4 regions of the Ferdinandcohnia sp. SAFN-114 genome follow, and region 1 is predicted to be linked to each of the others. Evidence: riboswitches for the same ligand, from Rfam matches in the RefSeq annotation. Region 1 holds a riboswitch; each other region holds the start of a gene.
The links. A riboswitch is a leader RNA that binds a small molecule or an ion and turns the genes downstream of it on or off. The one in region 1 is predicted to bind S-adenosylmethionine.
Positions count from the first base shown of each region.

Region 2: linked by a shared signal. The riboswitch ahead of ACR65M_RS26365 (aliphatic sulfonate ABC transporter substrate-binding protein) and the one ahead of ACR65M_RS15690 (PLP-dependent aspartate aminotransferase family protein) in region 1 are both predicted to bind S-adenosylmethionine.
Region 3: linked by a shared signal. The riboswitch ahead of metK (methionine adenosyltransferase) and the one ahead of ACR65M_RS15690 (PLP-dependent aspartate aminotransferase family protein) in region 1 are both predicted to bind S-adenosylmethionine.
Region 4: linked by a shared signal. The riboswitch ahead of mtnK (S-methyl-5-thioribose kinase) and the one ahead of ACR65M_RS15690 (PLP-dependent aspartate aminotransferase family protein) in region 1 are both predicted to bind S-adenosylmethionine.

Region 1 covers NZ_JBPFDQ010000047.1:27,583-31,734, forward strand. Annotated here, with positions in the region: gene ACR65M_RS15685 (cache domain-containing sensor histidine kinase) at 1-836, opposite strand, end outside; SAM riboswitch class I at 1,148-1,253, shown strand; SAM riboswitch class I at 1,959-2,070, shown strand; gene ACR65M_RS15690 (PLP-dependent aspartate aminotransferase family protein) at 2,168-3,967, shown strand; gene ACR65M_RS15695 (acetoacetate--CoA ligase) at 4,093-4,152, shown strand, end outside.
Region 2 covers NZ_JBPFDQ010000159.1:270-4,421, forward strand. Annotated here, with positions in the region: gene ACR65M_RS26360 (ABC transporter permease) at 1-747, opposite strand, end outside; gene ACR65M_RS26365 (aliphatic sulfonate ABC transporter substrate-binding protein) at 798-1,793, opposite strand; SAM riboswitch class I at 1,911-2,020, opposite strand; gene ACR65M_RS26370 (Crp/Fnr family transcriptional regulator) at 2,371-2,874, shown strand; gene ACR65M_RS26375 (hypothetical protein) at 2,922-3,080, opposite strand; gene ACR65M_RS26380 (aldo/keto reductase) at 3,188-4,105, shown strand.
Region 3 covers NZ_JBPFDQ010000081.1:15,414-19,565, forward strand. Annotated here, with positions in the region: gene tbcS (tetraprenyl-beta-curcumene synthase) at 1-186, opposite strand, end outside; gene ACR65M_RS21010 (gamma carbonic anhydrase) at 307-831, shown strand; gene metK (methionine adenosyltransferase) at 1,043-2,242, opposite strand; SAM riboswitch class I at 2,635-2,796, opposite strand; gene pckA (phosphoenolpyruvate carboxykinase (ATP)) at 3,079-4,152, shown strand, end outside.
Region 4 covers NZ_JBPFDQ010000009.1:23,904-28,055, forward strand. Annotated here, with positions in the region: gene mtnA (S-methyl-5-thioribose-1-phosphate isomerase) at 1-968, opposite strand, end outside; gene mtnK (S-methyl-5-thioribose kinase) at 973-2,163, opposite strand; SAM riboswitch class I at 2,419-2,553, opposite strand; gene ACR65M_RS04510 (carbon-nitrogen family hydrolase) at 2,640-3,431, opposite strand; gene ACR65M_RS04515 (pyridoxal phosphate-dependent aminotransferase) at 3,528-4,152, shown strand, end outside.

The sequences.
Region 1 (4,152 bases):
AAAATGATGCCTGTCCGAATTCCAGCTAGCCCTTTTGTAAGTTCACTAATGGGCGTTAATATAAGGACGGTCCAGCCTGTAAGTTTGGAAGTTTCCTTTGTTACAATATAGTCACCTTCGTCGAGTTGAACAGTACCCTTAGGACTTGAAAGAATTTTTGAGATATCTCCATTGTAATTTTGAACGATTGGCTGATCGTTTTCGTCCAAGAGAATGGAGTATTGGTTGTTTGATACTGGAAATTGAAAATGGTCACGGTTTATACTTATTAAAAGGTAACCGCCATGTACAAATCTGCGCTCGATTAAACTAATCCTACGTATGGCTAGGAAATTGTTTTTATCTTGCGGGTCATCTCCTATCCAAACCATTCCACCCTTTGCAAGCCTAGCTTTTTCAATCCATTTCTTCTCTATCCGATTTTTTAATAAGTCTTCATCTAGGGGAATAACACGTTGTTGTTCCCCAGAAAAGATTTGAAATGAAAAGATGCCATCTGTATTCCCCATAATACGGTTTACATGTCCCATTAATTGTTGACGTTCCTGGAAGGAGATTTCTTTTCCATCAAACATTTTTGTTAGGGCTTTTTGAACGCCCTCGTCCGTAATGACGAGCTTTGACGACATATTAATTTGTTCGTATAAAGATTCCATTCTACCGTTTGCCTCAATCGCAACCTGGCGGATTTGTTTTTCTGCATTGCTTTTTAAAAGAGTAGAGACCTGTCTTAATGTTAATAGACCTACAATCAAAAGAACGATAATCATGACAAATAAGAAGATAAATAAAATCTGATTTCGTAATGTGTTCCATTTTTTAAATTTTTTGATCATGGGCTTTCGCCTTTCTATTTTGTCAGTAGTTTAATAATCTTGTATATTTGTAACCGTTATCATCGAGAGGGATGTTAAAGTTTTAAAACACAGGAACTAAGAACTAGTGCCATTTTATCATTTGTTAAGGGAATTGAAAATGCTTGTTTATCGGTTAGACTAAGTTATGGTGGAACCTTGCTCGGGTACTCTATAGTTGTTTTAAATAAATATATGAAACAATAAAAAAATTTTTTATCATCTATAAAAAAACCATTGACTAAATTATCTAAAATGTTTAACATTACTACTAAAGTTAAATAATGCAATTCTTCTTATCAAGAGAGGTGGAGGGACTGACCCTACGAAGCCTCGGCAACCAGCATTTGAATGCCCGGTGCCAAGTTCAGAGGAGTATTTTTATTCCGGAGATGAGAAGGTGGACGAATGCAAATATTATTATTGTAAATTCTTGCGCCCCTTCTGGTCTTTCAGAAGGGGTTTTTATTTTAGGCTATTTTCGTAAACTTTGTTGCTTTTTGATCCGATTATGCAAGGGATATATTATTGTCCAATCAATTATTTCAGTGGATGGTACGGGATCCTCGAAAATGCTTGCATTTTCTTCGTGCGGTGTAGCTTCGAGGAAGTAATTCAACGTCCTGCGGGTATAGCGAGCCAAGCGAGACCCCGCAGTGACATAGCGACTTGTCCAGTTGCAGCGGCTAGAAACTCGAGAAATTTCAACTCCTCCTTCAGAGGCAAAATACGCCTCTTTGTCGGAGTCTCCGACGTACACGACGTGCTAGTGCCGACGTCGCCACAGGACGTGGCGCTTTAGTCGGCCAATTTTCTCGTTTCTGTGCAAGCCGCCTCCACATTTCGTTGAGGAGGCTTGCGGATCGTCCGCGGAAAGCGAGTACCAGGAGCGGTAATCACCCTACATATAAAAGCAACAATCTTTTAGAAAAGAGCCTTATTTTAAAGTTGAAGAAGGAGAACTTTTCAACAGTTAATTTAAATAGAAAAAATCTTGGCAATAGATATATTTTTCTAAAAAATATATTGACTGAAAAAATAAAGTATTCTATAATACTTTATATTAATGAAGGATTAAAGCGTTAATACGTCATTTTAATAAAATTCTTATCCAGAGAGACTGAGGGAACAGGCCCGATGAAGTCCAGCAACCTTCAAGTGAAAACTTGAAAAGGTGCTAATTCCTGCAGATGTGTGTACATCTGAAAGATAAGTTGAGGCCCCCTCTTCTTATTTTGAGGGGGCTTTTTATTTACATAAAATAAAAACTTATCTAGCAAACTTGCAGAAAATTGAACTTGGAGGTTTAAACAATGACAAAACAATATGAAACTTATGATGATGAAACGATACTTTTACATGGTGGTCAATCCCCAGATCCTACAACTGGTTCACGTGCAGTACCAATATATCAAACGAGTTCTTTCGTCTTTCATAATACAGATCATGCTCAAAGTCTATTTAGTCTTGATGAGTCAGGTAATATTTATTCTAGAATCGGTAACCCGACTGTTGATGTGCTTGAGAAACGAATCGCGTTGTTGGAGGATGGTGTCGCAGCTGTAGCAACATCTTCAGGAATGGCCGCAATTGCTCTATCCATTATGAACGTCGCACAAGCAGGAGACGAAATTGTAGCAGCTTCCAACTTATATGGCGGAACTTACAATCTTTTCGCTGTTACGCTTCCGAAATATGGAATCAAGACTCATTTCGTTGATCCAACAGATCCTGAGAATTTTAGAAAAGCTATAACACCGAAAACAAAGGCCGTATTTGCAGAAACGATTGGAAACCCAAGCTTGCATGTTTTAGATATTGAAGCAGTATCAGCGATTGCACATGAAAATGGAGTACCACTCATTATAGATAATACATTTGCTTCTCCATATGTTTGTAAACCAATCCAATATGGTGCTGATATAGTGGTTCACTCCGCAACAAAGTGGATAGGTGGACATGGAACGACAATTGGTGGGTTAGTCGTTGATGGAGGCCGTTTTAATTGGAACAGTGAAAAGTTCCCAGGCTTTACAGAGCCAGATCAAAGTTATAACGGAATTAAGTATGCAAATGAATTTGGAACTTTAGCATTTAGTACCAAACTTAGAGTTCAGCTTTTAAGAGATTTTGGTTCTTCATTAAGCCCACATAGTGCGTTCCTATTGATACAGGGTCTTGAAACATTACACCTAAGAATCGAAAAACATAATGAAAATGCACTGAAAGTCGCAAAATTCTTAAATGACCATCCTGCGGTTGATTGGGTTTCATACCCTGGTCTTGAAGAGCATCCAGCACATGAACTAGCTACTAAATATTTGCGTTCGGGATATGGCTCAATCGTAAACTTTGGCATTAAGGGTGGAAGAGAAACCGGTAAGAAAGTAATTAATAACATTGCACTATGGTCACATGTAGCAAATGTTGGGGACGCCAAGTCACTTATTATTCACCCAGCATCAACAACTCATCAGCAATTAAGTGCGGAAGAGTTAGTAAAAACTGGAGTAAGTGAAGAATTAATCCGATTATCAGTTGGTATTGAATCATACCGTGATTTAGTTAATGACTTGGACCAGGCTTTTTATGAAGCGACAGGCATTTCATCAAAAGGAGAGCAAAAAGGAGAAACAGCGGTTAATGATGAGGGAGTCATACGCTGGGCACTTCAATCAACATTTATTCGTGAAGAAGTTGAAGGGAAAGAAGTTCAGCGTGCAAAAACAATTGCCGTTGTTGGTCTAAGTGGTAATCCAGCTCGCCCAAGCTACAGACTTGCACGAAAAATGCAGCGTCTCGGTTATAAAATTATCCCGGTTAATCCAAGGGAAACAGAGGTACTCGGTGAACAGGCATATCCAGATTTAACATCTATTCCGGTAAAGGTAGATATCGTTCAAGTATTCCGTAGTCCTGAGGCAGCAATTGGAGTTGCAGCTGAAGCAGCAAAGATTCAACCAAAAGTATTCTGGTTACAAGAAGGTGTTATTTCCCCAAGGGCAGTGGAAGTTGCGAAAGAGGCAGGACTTGAGGTAGTACAAAACAGATGTACCTATAAGGAGGCACAACGTCTCAGAGGTGCTATTGTTACGTATGCTTGTGAAATATAATTGTGAAGATTTCCCCTACCTCTATTGGTAGGGGATGATTGTAAAGAGAAACTATTAAAATATGAACTAAGGGATGGGTGTGTGCTTAGAATAATGCTTCTCTTAGTATGAGGGAGGAATAGATAATGACAACACAACACAGTTTACTAGAATCCAAGGTTCTATGGGAGCCGAGTGAAACTTGG
Region 2 (4,152 bases), on a different contig from region 1:
AAATAGTACGATGCTTGCAATGACCGTCTCAGGAGAATAGGAGTTTTGGCCAACAACAAGCAAATATCCAATCCCCTGACTAGCGCCCATTAATTCAGCTGCAACGACAAACATCCAACCTAGCCCAAGCCCACTTCGGATTCCAACTAGAAAAGAAGGAAGGGATGCAGGCAATATTACCTTTCTAATTAACTCAAACGATGAAAAATTATAGATTTTCCCTACTTCAATCAACTTTCGGTCAACACCCTGTATGCCTGACACGATGTTTAAATAAACCGGAAAAAATACCCCAACCGCAATTAGTGTAATTTTTGATGGTTCTGCAATCCCCATCCACAAGATAAAAAGAGGTACCCAAGCAAGGGACGGAATCGAACGGAAAGCCTGAATCATCGGGTCTAGTAACTGTTCAGCAATTCTAAAATAGCCGACCAATGAACCAAATATAACAGCAGCAACTACCCCAATGAGAAACCCAAAAAAGATGCGATATAACGTAATCCCAATATGGCTCCACAGACTTCCATCTCCAGCAAATTCAATTATTTTCGCAAGGATAACCGTTGGTGCCGGCATAAGATGACCTTCAAGGACACCAATGTGGCTTAAATATTGCCAAACCACGATTAAAATAGCCGGGATGATACTCCCAAGTAGAACTACTTTTAGACTTCCTGATAATACAAACTCACGCTTCGATTTCACCTTAATTTGTCTAGTCAACGCTCCGCCTTTTGTGCTCATTTTACCGTCTCCTATCACGAGGAAGTGCCGTTTTTAAAGAGGCACAATCCCTATTGTTTAATTACGTTTTCCGCAAACGTAGGATTAATCAATTCCTGAACTAGTTGATCCAATTTAACATCTTTTCCGATGATTTCCTGCGCTTGAAGCACCTTACCTGCTTCGGTTAATGCCTCAATTTGTATTTCACCAGGAACAGGATTAGAAAAATCATTTCGTTCATTTAATTGTTTATTAGCAACTTCAATATCAATATTTGCGGACTTTGCCAAAATTTCCGCTGTTTCCTCTGGATTTTCTAAAACCCATTTACGAGCCTTTTCGTAGACCTCAATGACTTTTTCTACGTACTTGGGATATTTCTCCGCAAACTCAGAACGCACATTTAAGGTTCCATACGTATTAAAATCTGCATTGCGGTAAAAAAGGTTCGCATCCGTTTCTAATTCAACTCTTGCCATATGAGGATCTAACCCCGACCATGCATCCACTTGACCAGAAGATAACGCGGCCGCTCCATCTCCATGCTGGAGGTTAACGATTTCAACATCTGATGGACTTAACCCTTCCTCATTAAGGGCGCGTAATAGGAAAATATATGGATCTGTCCCGATAGTTGCAGCAACCTTTTTCCCTTTTAAATCGCTTATACTTTGAATCTTTGAATCTTTATTTGCGACCAACGCAGTCCACTCTGGCTTTGAGTAAATATACACCGATTCAATTGGAGCTCCCTTTGCTTTTGCCATTAGAGCAGCTGCCCCTGCAGATGAACTGAAATCCGCACTTCCACTATTTAAAAATTCCAATGCTTTATTACTTCCTTGACTTAGAACAAATTCAACCTTAATTCCCTCTTCTTTGAATGCTTCTTCAGCCCACCCAAACTCTTTTAACACAAGACTCGTAGGCGAATAAAAAGCATAATCTAATGTGATTTTTTTAGGTTTTTCACTTCCTTGGCTCGCTTTACTTGTGCTATTCGAACAACCTGCAATTCCAATCAACAGTAATACAGCAATAAAAATAACGCTTATTTTCTTCATGTCTGTACCTCCAGTATTTTTATAGGAAAACTAGGAATAGTACTAATACAACTTCTAACTTGCATATCCTAACGATGAAAAAAGCCCCCTTCTAGTAAGAAGAGGGCTTTTTTCCTCCTCTTATCTTTCAGGTAATTTTACCTGATGGAATTAGCACCTTTTCAAGAATAATCTTGAAGGTTGCCGGGTTTCGTAGGGCCATGTCCCTCCACCGCTCTGGATAAGAGTCCTTTATTAAATTAATACGTTCTAGTTTTACTTTATAAATGGATTATAGAGTGTAAAATACCCAAAGTCAAACACTTTTTGAAAAATTTTCCCTTATTAAAATTTTCGGTGATTATAATCATTCCCTATACAAAACGTTAAATTTGAGACTATAAATACAATCAAAAAACATTTGTGTCATATTTGTGAAGCCCATTGCTTTAATTGAAAATCCATTGTATATTAAGAGTGTAGAAAGTTAGTGAAAAACTTCACAAACTAACTACCCAAGCTGGCAGCTAAAACGATCATATTTTTTTATAACAACTTGTGAATAGTTTCACAATATTAAATAAAAGGGGAGATTAAGATGAGAACATTCTTAAAAGGACCTAAAATGGCAGTTATTTGGACAGTATTACGTGTATGGTTAGGTATTCAATGGCTAGAAGCTGGTTTTCATAAATTGACTGGAGGATTTGACGCAGGCGGATTCCTCCAAGGAGCACTTGCAAAGGCTGGTGGCGAACACCCAGCAGTAGCAGGTTGGTATGCAACATTCCTAGAAGGCTTTGCCGTTCCAAACGTTGATATAATTAACGTACTCATTCCATGGGGAGAAGTTCTAGTTGGACTTGGATTAATCTTAGGTGCTGCAACAATCCCAGCATTAATTGCAGGGGCATTCATGAACCTAAACTTCTTACTTGCTGGAACAGTTAGCACAAACCCAGTACTTTACACATTAGCAGTTATTCTCTTATTTGCAGGCGCTGCAACATACTACTACGGTGTAGATAGATTTGCAGTACCATTCTTAACAAAACGAATTCATACGAAAAAAGATACTAAAACAGCAACAACCACTGCATAACTAAAAAAAGGAGTTCTACCCGATTTTGGGAGAACTCCTTTTATATTCTACTCATCATCAATCTCGCCGTCACCGATTTCATCTTCCTCTTCAATTTCTTCAATTTCCTCGCCTTCCTCAGGTCTTTCGTCATCCCCACAACCCGCTAAGAAAAACATCGGAAATGCTAATAATAACAGCATGAATAAGCGTTTTATTTGGTTCATTACTTAACCTCCTTTTATCTATACTTTCCAATCAATAGCGAAATATGTAAACTAGAAATGGGTAACAGTAATAATATTCCTATATTAAAACTTGGAGGTTTAACACAATGCGAAAAATAAAACTCGGCACTAGTTCACTAGAGGTTCCTGTTATAGCAGTAGGGTGTATGAGAATCAACTCATTAGAAAAGCCTGAGGCGGAAGCGTTTGTACAAACGGCATTAGAAAACGGAGCAAACTTTTTTGACCATGCCGATATTTACGGAAGTGGCACTTGTGAAGAAATCTTTGCAGATGCAATACATATGAACGATGACGTGAGGGAGAAAATCATTCTTCAATCCAAATGTGGCATTCGAAAAGGAATGTTTGACTTTTCAAAAGAACATATACTTAATTCCGTAGATGGAATCTTAAAACGTCTTAAAACGGACTATCTTGATGTTTTACTTTTACATCGTCCAGATGCCCTTGTTGAGCCTGAAGAGGTTGCAGAGGCATTTGATGTGTTGGAATCATCAGGGAAGGTTCGTCATTTTGGAGTCTCTAACCAAAAGCCGATGCAAATACAGTTATTAAAAAAATATGTAAAGCAGCCAATTGTTGCAAATCAGCTGCAATTAAGTATCCCCAATGCCCACATGATTGCAAGTGGTGTTACAACTAATATGCAAATTGATCAATCCATTAACCGTGATGGAGATGTCCTTGATTTTTGCCGATTGAATGACATTACCATTCAACCATGGTCACCTTTTCAATATGGTTATTTTGAAGGACCTTTTCTCGGTAATGAAAAATGTCCAGAATTAAATCAAAAAATTGATGAAATTGCTGAAAAATACGGCGTATCCAATACAACTATTGCAATTGCGTGGCTATTACGTCATCCAGCCAACATGCAGCCGGTAATTGGAACCATGAATATCGAGCGATTAAAGGATTCCGTGAAAGCAAGTGAAGTCCAGTTATCCCGCGAAGATTGGTACAGCATTTTTCAAGCGGCTGGTTATCTACTTCCGTAAATAACAAAGCTTCGCTCACGCCCGTATATTGGCGATAAGCATAAGAT
Region 3 (4,152 bases), on a different contig from region 1:
GGCGAGAATTGCTCCACCTTCACAGTGAAACGTTTTAGTTTGAATACTCGCTAATGCCTGTCTCCGAAGTTCCTCATTTGGAATAGCCTCCGCTTTCTTTTTCCAAATTGATAATTCACGATGTACAATCGGAAATACCTCACGATACACTTTCTTCATTAAACTAATCGGTTTTGTTGGTACCATCGATATCACCTCAATATTTAGGAACATTGAATATATGTAAGATTTACGATAATTGTAAAAGTTGATACACTTACCATAAATGATTATTTATCGAATATCAAACGAAAGGATGTAACTATTATGATTTATCCATACAAAGGGAAATATCCTGAAATTGCCGACTCTGTATATATTGCGGAATATGCGACAGTTACTGGTGACGTAAAAATTGGTGAGGAAACAAACATTTGGTTTAATACTGTCATACGGGGGGATGTGGCACCGACCATTATCGGAAAAAGAGTGAGCATTCAGGATAACTCAACCTTGCATCAAAGCCCAAATAATCCTTTAATTATTGAAGATGATGTCACAATTGGTCATCAGGTGATCCTACATAGCTCTATTATCCGTAAAAATGCGCTAATCGGAATGGGGTCCATTATTCTTGATGGGGCAGAGGTTGGTGAAGGGGCTTTTATAGGTGCCGGAAGCCTAGTTCCACAAGGCAAAAAGATTCCACCAAACACTCTTGCATTCGGAAGACCAGCTAAAGTTATTCGTGAATTAAATGATGAAGATAAAAAAGATATGGCCAGAATTCGCCGTGAATATGTGGAAAAAGGGCAGCATTATAAGGAATTACAAAAAGAAAAACGCGGTTAATCAAATACGCCTTGGCGTATTTACGCCCAGATTTTTTTGAGCTTGCTCAAAAAATTACCCTTGAAAATCTATGGCATCCGCCGGAGGCTTTAACTTTATTCAGTCAAGTTTGATACTAAATTGGATAATCTATTTGCTTTCATCCAACCACTCATAGCATTTCAGATGAATAAAGTTAAAAGCTCACCATTAAGGCGAGCTTTTTTCTTTCTTATTTTGCAGCTTGTGTTTTAAGCGCTTCTGCTTTGTCAGTACGCTCCCATGGTAAATCAAGATCATTTCTACCAAAGTGACCATATGCAGCGGTTTGCTTATAAATTGGACGACGTAGATCAAGCATCTTGATAATTCCAGCAGGACGTAAATCAAAATTATCACGAACCAATTCTACAAGTACATCCTCTGACACAGTTCCGGTTCCAAATGTGTCTACAGAGATAGAAACTGGTTGTGCAACACCGATTGCATACGCAAGCTGAACTTCACATTTATCCGCTAAACCAGCTGCTACGATGTTTTTCGCAACATAACGAGCAGCATATGCAGCTGAACGGTCAACCTTAGTTGGATCCTTACCCGAGAAAGCGCCACCGCCATGGCGTGCATAACCACCGTACGTATCAACAATAATTTTACGGCCAGTTAACCCAGCATCCCCTTGAGGACCACCAATTACAAAACGGCCAGTAGGATTAATGAAATATTTAGTATTCTCATCAATTAGTTCACTAGGAACGACAGGGTTAATTACATGTTCTTTTAAATTACGTTGAATTTGCTCTAATGAAATTTCAGGATGGTGCTGGGTTGAAATAACAATCGTATCGATACGAACTGGATTGTTGTTCTCATCGTATTCAACAGTAACCTGAGTTTTTCCATCTGGACGTAAATATGGAAGAATCTCATCTTTACGTACCTTTGTTAGTCTGCGTGATAACTTGTGAGCTAATGAAATTGGTAGAGGCATTAATTCTTTTGTTTCGTTACAAGCATAACCAAACATTAATCCTTGGTCTCCAGCACCAATTGCTTCAATTTGCTCATCAGTCATTTGACCTTCACGTGCTTCTAACGCTTGGTCAACCCCCATTGCAATATCTGGAGATTGCTCATCAATGGATGTTAAAACTGCACAAGTTTCATAGTCAAATCCGTATTTTGCTCGTGTATAGCCAATCTCTTTAATCGTTTCACGGACAATCTTTGGGATATCTACATATGTAGAAGTTGTAATTTCTCCCGCAACAAGTACAAGACCTGTTGTGACAGAAGTTTCACACGCTACGCGTGCATTTGCATCACTTGCTAAAATCGCATCTAAAATAGAATCTGAAATCTGGTCACAGATTTTATCTGGATGTCCTTCTGTAACAGATTCTGAAGTAAATAAACGGCGTCTATTTGTCACAAACGCTTCCTCCTTTTCGGATTCAGAATCGAATAGTTCGAGTTCTGACATTCATTGATACGGTACTCATTCCCTTAGTATTGTTACCTTCACGATTTTCTATCCTATATTAAATGAACAGTTATCTACGATCAAATGTGCCTTGGCGTTTTTGCGCCCGATCTTTAGGCCGACACGATGTGGGTCATAAAGACGGTTGCCACAGGAAGCGAAAAATTTCCGCTAAAAAATCGAGGCATCCGCCGGAGGCTTTAACATTATTCTGTTGGAATCGAACTCCGAGAATAATTTAAACACATATCACGCGTTAAGTAACATCAATAAAACCAATAAAGAATAAAAAACCTTTCCTACTATTTCGAGGAAAGGTTTATCGTTTATCCAGCCTTTCACTCTTATCGATCAAGGACATACCTTGCTCAGGTTAGCACCTTATCACTTTTTCGAATGTGGAGACCTACTAATAGGTTTCACTAAAAACCATTTGATATGTAAGAAAAGTGATGGTTGCCGGGTTTCATTGGGCCTGTCCCTCCGCCAGCTCGGGATAAGAGAGTATCCGTTCAATGACATATGATATCGCAGTAGTCCTTAAGGTGTCAACAGAATTCCGAAAAAAAACAAAGTCGAAGTGTGTCACACTATTTCCTCAATATTGACAAACTATAAAAGAATTATCGATTATAAAGGACTATTTTAGAATCTGCGCGCACTTTTTAATGATATGTTACGTAAAATACGTTAAATAGTATAGACTATTTTTATTAATGTGTTATACTAATTGTAAATTTGAGATAATTTATGGAAATTTAAAAATTAATAAAGGATGGTTTAACATGAATTCAGTTGAAGTTACAAATGAGCAGCTATTAGAATTAGTGAATGGAAAAAACGCACTTCATAACCTATCTGTTCCTATTTTAGTTGAAAAAGTACTATCTAGACAAGAGGGAATCCTTACTTCGACTGGGGCTATACGTGCGACAACTGGGAAGTACACCGGAAGATCACCTGAAGACAAATACATCGTAGAAGAAGCATCTACTAAAGATAGAATTGATTGGGGTAAGGTAAACAAACCAATTTCTGAAGAAGTATATGAAAAACTTTATACAAAAGTACTTTCATACTTAACAGAAAAAGATGAGATTTTCGTATTCAATGGATATGCAGGTGCAGACAAAAAAGTACGCATGCCAATCCAAGTAATCAATGAATATGCTTGGCATAACCTTTTCTCTCAACAAATGTTTGTTCGACCAACAGAAGAGGATCTAAATACACATCAACCTGAATTCACAGTTATTTGTGCACCAAATTTTAAAGCTGATCCTGAGGTAGATGGTACTCGCTCTGAAACATTCATTATTATTTCCTTTGAAAAACGAACAGTGTTAATCGGAGGAACTGAATATGCTGGAGAAATTAAAAAATCAATCTTCTCTGTGATGAACTATGTATTGCCTGAAAAAAATATTCTTTCCATGCATTGTTCTTCAAACGTAGGCCCTGAAGGTGACGTTGCACTATTCTTTGGTCTATCTGGAACAGGAAAAACTACTCTTTCAGCAGATCCAAAACGTCGTCTTATTGGCGATGATGAACACGGTTGGTCTAGCTCTGGCGTGTTTAATATTGAAGGCGGTTGCTATGCTAAATGCATCAACCTTTCTCGCGAGAAGGAACCACAAATTTTCGATGCGATTCGCTTTGGCTCTGTGTTAGAAAATGTGGTTGTAAATGAAGAATCCAGAATAGCTGATTATGATGATAATTCATTAACTGAAAATACAAGAGCTGCATACCAAATCGATAATATAGATAATATTATTGTTCCTAGTATTGCAGGTCATCCGAATACAATCGTATTTTTAACTGCGGATGCTTTTGGTGTTTTACCTCCTATCAGT
Region 4 (4,152 bases), on a different contig from region 1:
TCATTTGGTGTAACATCAAACGCTGGATTGTATACTTTTACTTCTTCTGGTGCGACGCGAACACCACCCAAATGAGTCACTTCTTCTGGATTTCGTTCCTCAATCGGAATTTCTTTTCCACTTTCCAATGTCACGTCAAACGTAGAAAGAGGTGCCGCGACATAAAAAGGAATACCAAATGTTTTTGCTAAAACCCCCAAATTGAATGTTCCGATTTTATTGGCAGTATCCCCATTTGCTGTAATTCGATCAGCACCTACAATGATCGCATCAATGCCTTTTTCCAAAATTGTATGGGCGGCCATATTGTCCGTAATGAGTGTTACATCCACTCCTGACTGAAGTAGTTCCCAAGTTGTTAACCGAGCTCCTTGTAATACTGGCCTTGTCTCAGATGCATAGACTGATAGATTAATGCCTTGTTGTGCAGCAAGATGGAATGGTGCTAGTGCAGTTCCATAACGAGCTGTTGCGATTGAACCCGCATTACATATTGTCAACACCTTGAATCCATCTTTGAATAGAGAAAGTGCATATTCACCAATTTGGCGGCAAACCCCTTCATCTTCTGCTTGAATTCGAATCGCCTCATGGACAAGTGTTGTTTTTGCTTCATTCACTGACTTTAAAGCTTCGATACTTGCAACTAGACGGTTTAATGCCCAAATTAGATTTACAGCGGTAGGGCGTGAGCTTGCTAAGTATTCTTTATCTTTTTGGAGTCTTTCCTTGAATTCTTGTATGGATGTTACATCATAGCCTTGAGCAGACAATGCTAAACCAAACGCAGCAGTAATTCCTATTGCTGGAGCTCCACGGACTTTTAATGTGGTAATACTGTCCCAAACATCCTCAATTGAAAAAAGGTCGATAAATACAGTTTCCAACGGAAGCTTTGTTTGATCTAATAGTTTGATATGTGTTTCATTCCACTGAACAGATTGAGGAACTTTTTTTGTGTATGTCATGTTGTCACTCCTTAGCTGTTTTTTCTACATAGTTTCGTAGAGTTCCAAGTTCCTTGATTGACTTGCGTTCTTTTATTAATTCTTTTCCTAAACGTAGTGCATGCTGTTTAGTTGCGATTTTTTGTTCAATGCTTTCAATGCCATCTAAGTCAGCAACATGTGCAAGGCCGATTGTTCGACGTATCACTTCACAGCCAGCAAAACCAATTGCATCTTCAAAAGTTTGCTCAAGAACATATTCCAAATAACCTTCCGTATCACGATAAAGTTCAACCGCTTCATTTTTCCAAAGGTCTGAGAAAGTCCAGGAAAACACTTCCCATGTTCTTTTGATATGTTCGTATAATGGCTCACGGTACTCAGAATCTCTTGAAATTGCATTTAATAATAGATTTGCAATAAATTGCCCGATATCAAAACCGAGTGGGCCAAAATAGGCAAATTCAGGATCAATAACTTTCGTCTCAGTTTCACTAGCGAATATACTTCCTGTGTGTAAATCGCCATGTAATAGAGCATCTGCTTGAGTTAAGAACTTCTGCTTTAACTTTGCAATTTCAAGCTTCAGCGGTTGGTCAGCCCAAATTTGTTCAACATCATTCTGTAATTCCTCTTCGAAACTATTTGTATCGATATCGAAAAATGGATCTGTAAAAACAAGATCCTCCGTAATTTTACAAAGGTCAGGATTTATAAATTTTTGAACCAATATTTTTTTCTTCGATGGCTCTAGTCCAAAGTCTGAAGTGTAAAATAATGTTTTAGCTAAAAATGTTCCAATATGCTCAGATAAAAGCGGGAAGTTTTTACCTTCAATGAGACCTGCTCTTGAGATTTGCAAGTGGGAGAGGTCTTCCATCACAGTAATAGCTAGAATCTCATCAGAATAATAAACCTTTGGTACAAGAGTTGGCACATAATCAGCTGCTGCTAATAATGCATTTGCTTCAATTGTTGCTCGCTTTAAAGATAATGGCCAGCTTTCACCAACCACCTTTGCATATGGTAAAGCTTGCTTAATAATAATGCCATTTCCTTCTTCTTCGGTGATATGGAAAACTAGATTTAAATTTCCATCCCCAATTTCTCTGCATTTTAAAAATGTTCCTTCTTCAAACAAACCTAAACGAATGGCCAATGCCACCGCAGTGCTTTCTGTTAATGGTTCGTAAATCGATTGATATGAAATTGACATATTTATATTCCTCCAGAAGTATTATTTAATAGTGTGGAGGCTTTTCTAAAAACGGAAAAGCCTCTTTCATTGAAAGAGGCTTGAAGACACGGCTTCGCACCTCTTATCTGCCAAGAAGATCAAATGAGCCTTCAGCGAATTTGCGCACAGATTTTTTCGAGCTTGCTCGAAAATTTACCTTTGAAAATCTGTTGCATCCGCCGGAGGCTATAACTTTATTCAGTCTGGTTTTAAGCATGACTGAATAAAGTTATTCACTTCCTGCTGGAATTAGCACCGTGCCTTGTGGGTTTCCCCAGCGCTAAAAAATAGCGCCCCACCTTGCGATGGATTTACGGTCGGTTGCTGGGCTTCATCGGGCCAAGTCCCTCTGCCTACTCTTGATAAGAGATCAAATTAATTGATATTCTATTATATGTTGATACTGAAGAGAATGATATCAACGAATGTACATAATTGTCAATATATTTTTATTTCTATGAATGATAAAAATTAGGACGACGATCCTGGAAGATAGGAATTTGTTTTCTCACCTCTTTTACCTTGCTAAGGTCGATTTCTCCAACTAGAGTTGTGCTTTCAGTACCTGCTTCAGCAATAATGTTTCCCCAAGGGTCGATAACCATCGAATGACCTCCGAATTCATTATTAGGATTACTTCCAACACAATTACATGCAACAACATAGCACTGATTTTCAATCGCTCGACTAAGGAGTAATGTTCGCCAATGCTCAAGGCGAGGAAGTGGCCATTCTGCTACCACGAATAAAACTTCTGCGCCACTTGTTGTATGTGCACGAATCCATTCTGGGAAGCGAATGTCGTAACAAATCACACCAGCTGCTGGTACATTTTCAATTATGAAATCGCCTTTTGCTTCACCGGCCTTTAAATACAAATGTTCATCCATTAGCTTGAATAAATGTAGTTTGCTGTATTCACTTAGCAATTCTCCGTCTCGATTAAAGACAAACATCGTATTTGTCACACCTTGCTCCGTCTTTTTGGCTACAGAGCCTGCTACAATATTTACAGAGTATTGTTTTGCTAAGGTTTTTATAAACGTTTTTGTTTCATCGCCATTTTCATCTGCAATTTCATCTAATCTTGTTAAATCATATCCAGTCGTCCAAAGCTCTGGAAGGATGATAATATCAGGTTTGTCCTGATTCATTGTCTTTTCGATTTCTTTAGAAATTTGGGCAAAATTCTCTTGCGGTTTACCGAATTGAATATCATACTGTATACAAGCAATTTTAAGATTCATTTGGTATCCTCCCAGTGAAAATAATACTTTACAAGTTAACTCTAACAATATATTATTTTTGGTTAGTATTTCAAGTATTTTGAAGAAGGTGTAGATATGAAAAATTTCCAACAATCTGAAACCCTGCAAAAATTACCGAAACAGTTTTTTGCTTCTCTTGTAGCTAAGGTGAACAATGTAGTTGCCCAAGGGCATGATGTAATAAATTTAGGTCAGGGGAATCCTGACCAACCAACACCTCAACATATTGTTGAAGCTCTTAAAAAGGCTGCCGATCAGCCTAAATTTCATAAGTATTCTCCATTTCGTGGCCATACATTCTTAAAGAAGGCAGCGGCAGAATTTTACCAACGTGAATATGGTGTTGAACTTGACCCTGAAACAGAAATCGCGATTTTATTTGGTGGAAAGGCTGGATTGGTAGAGATTCCACAATGTCTATTAAATCCTGGGGATGTTGCATTAGTACCTGACCCTGGTTATCCAGACTATTGGTCAGGTGTTGAGCTTGCAAGAGCTGAAATGGCCTATATGCCTCTGAAAGAAGAGAATTACTTTCTACCAGATTACACAGAAATTGATTCAGAAAAGCTTGAAAAAGCAAAGGTAATGTTCTTAAATTACCCGAATAACCCAACAGGGGCTATTGCAACGAAAGAATTTTTTGAAGATACAATTTCTTTTTCGAAAGAACATAATATTTGTGTGGTACATGATTTTG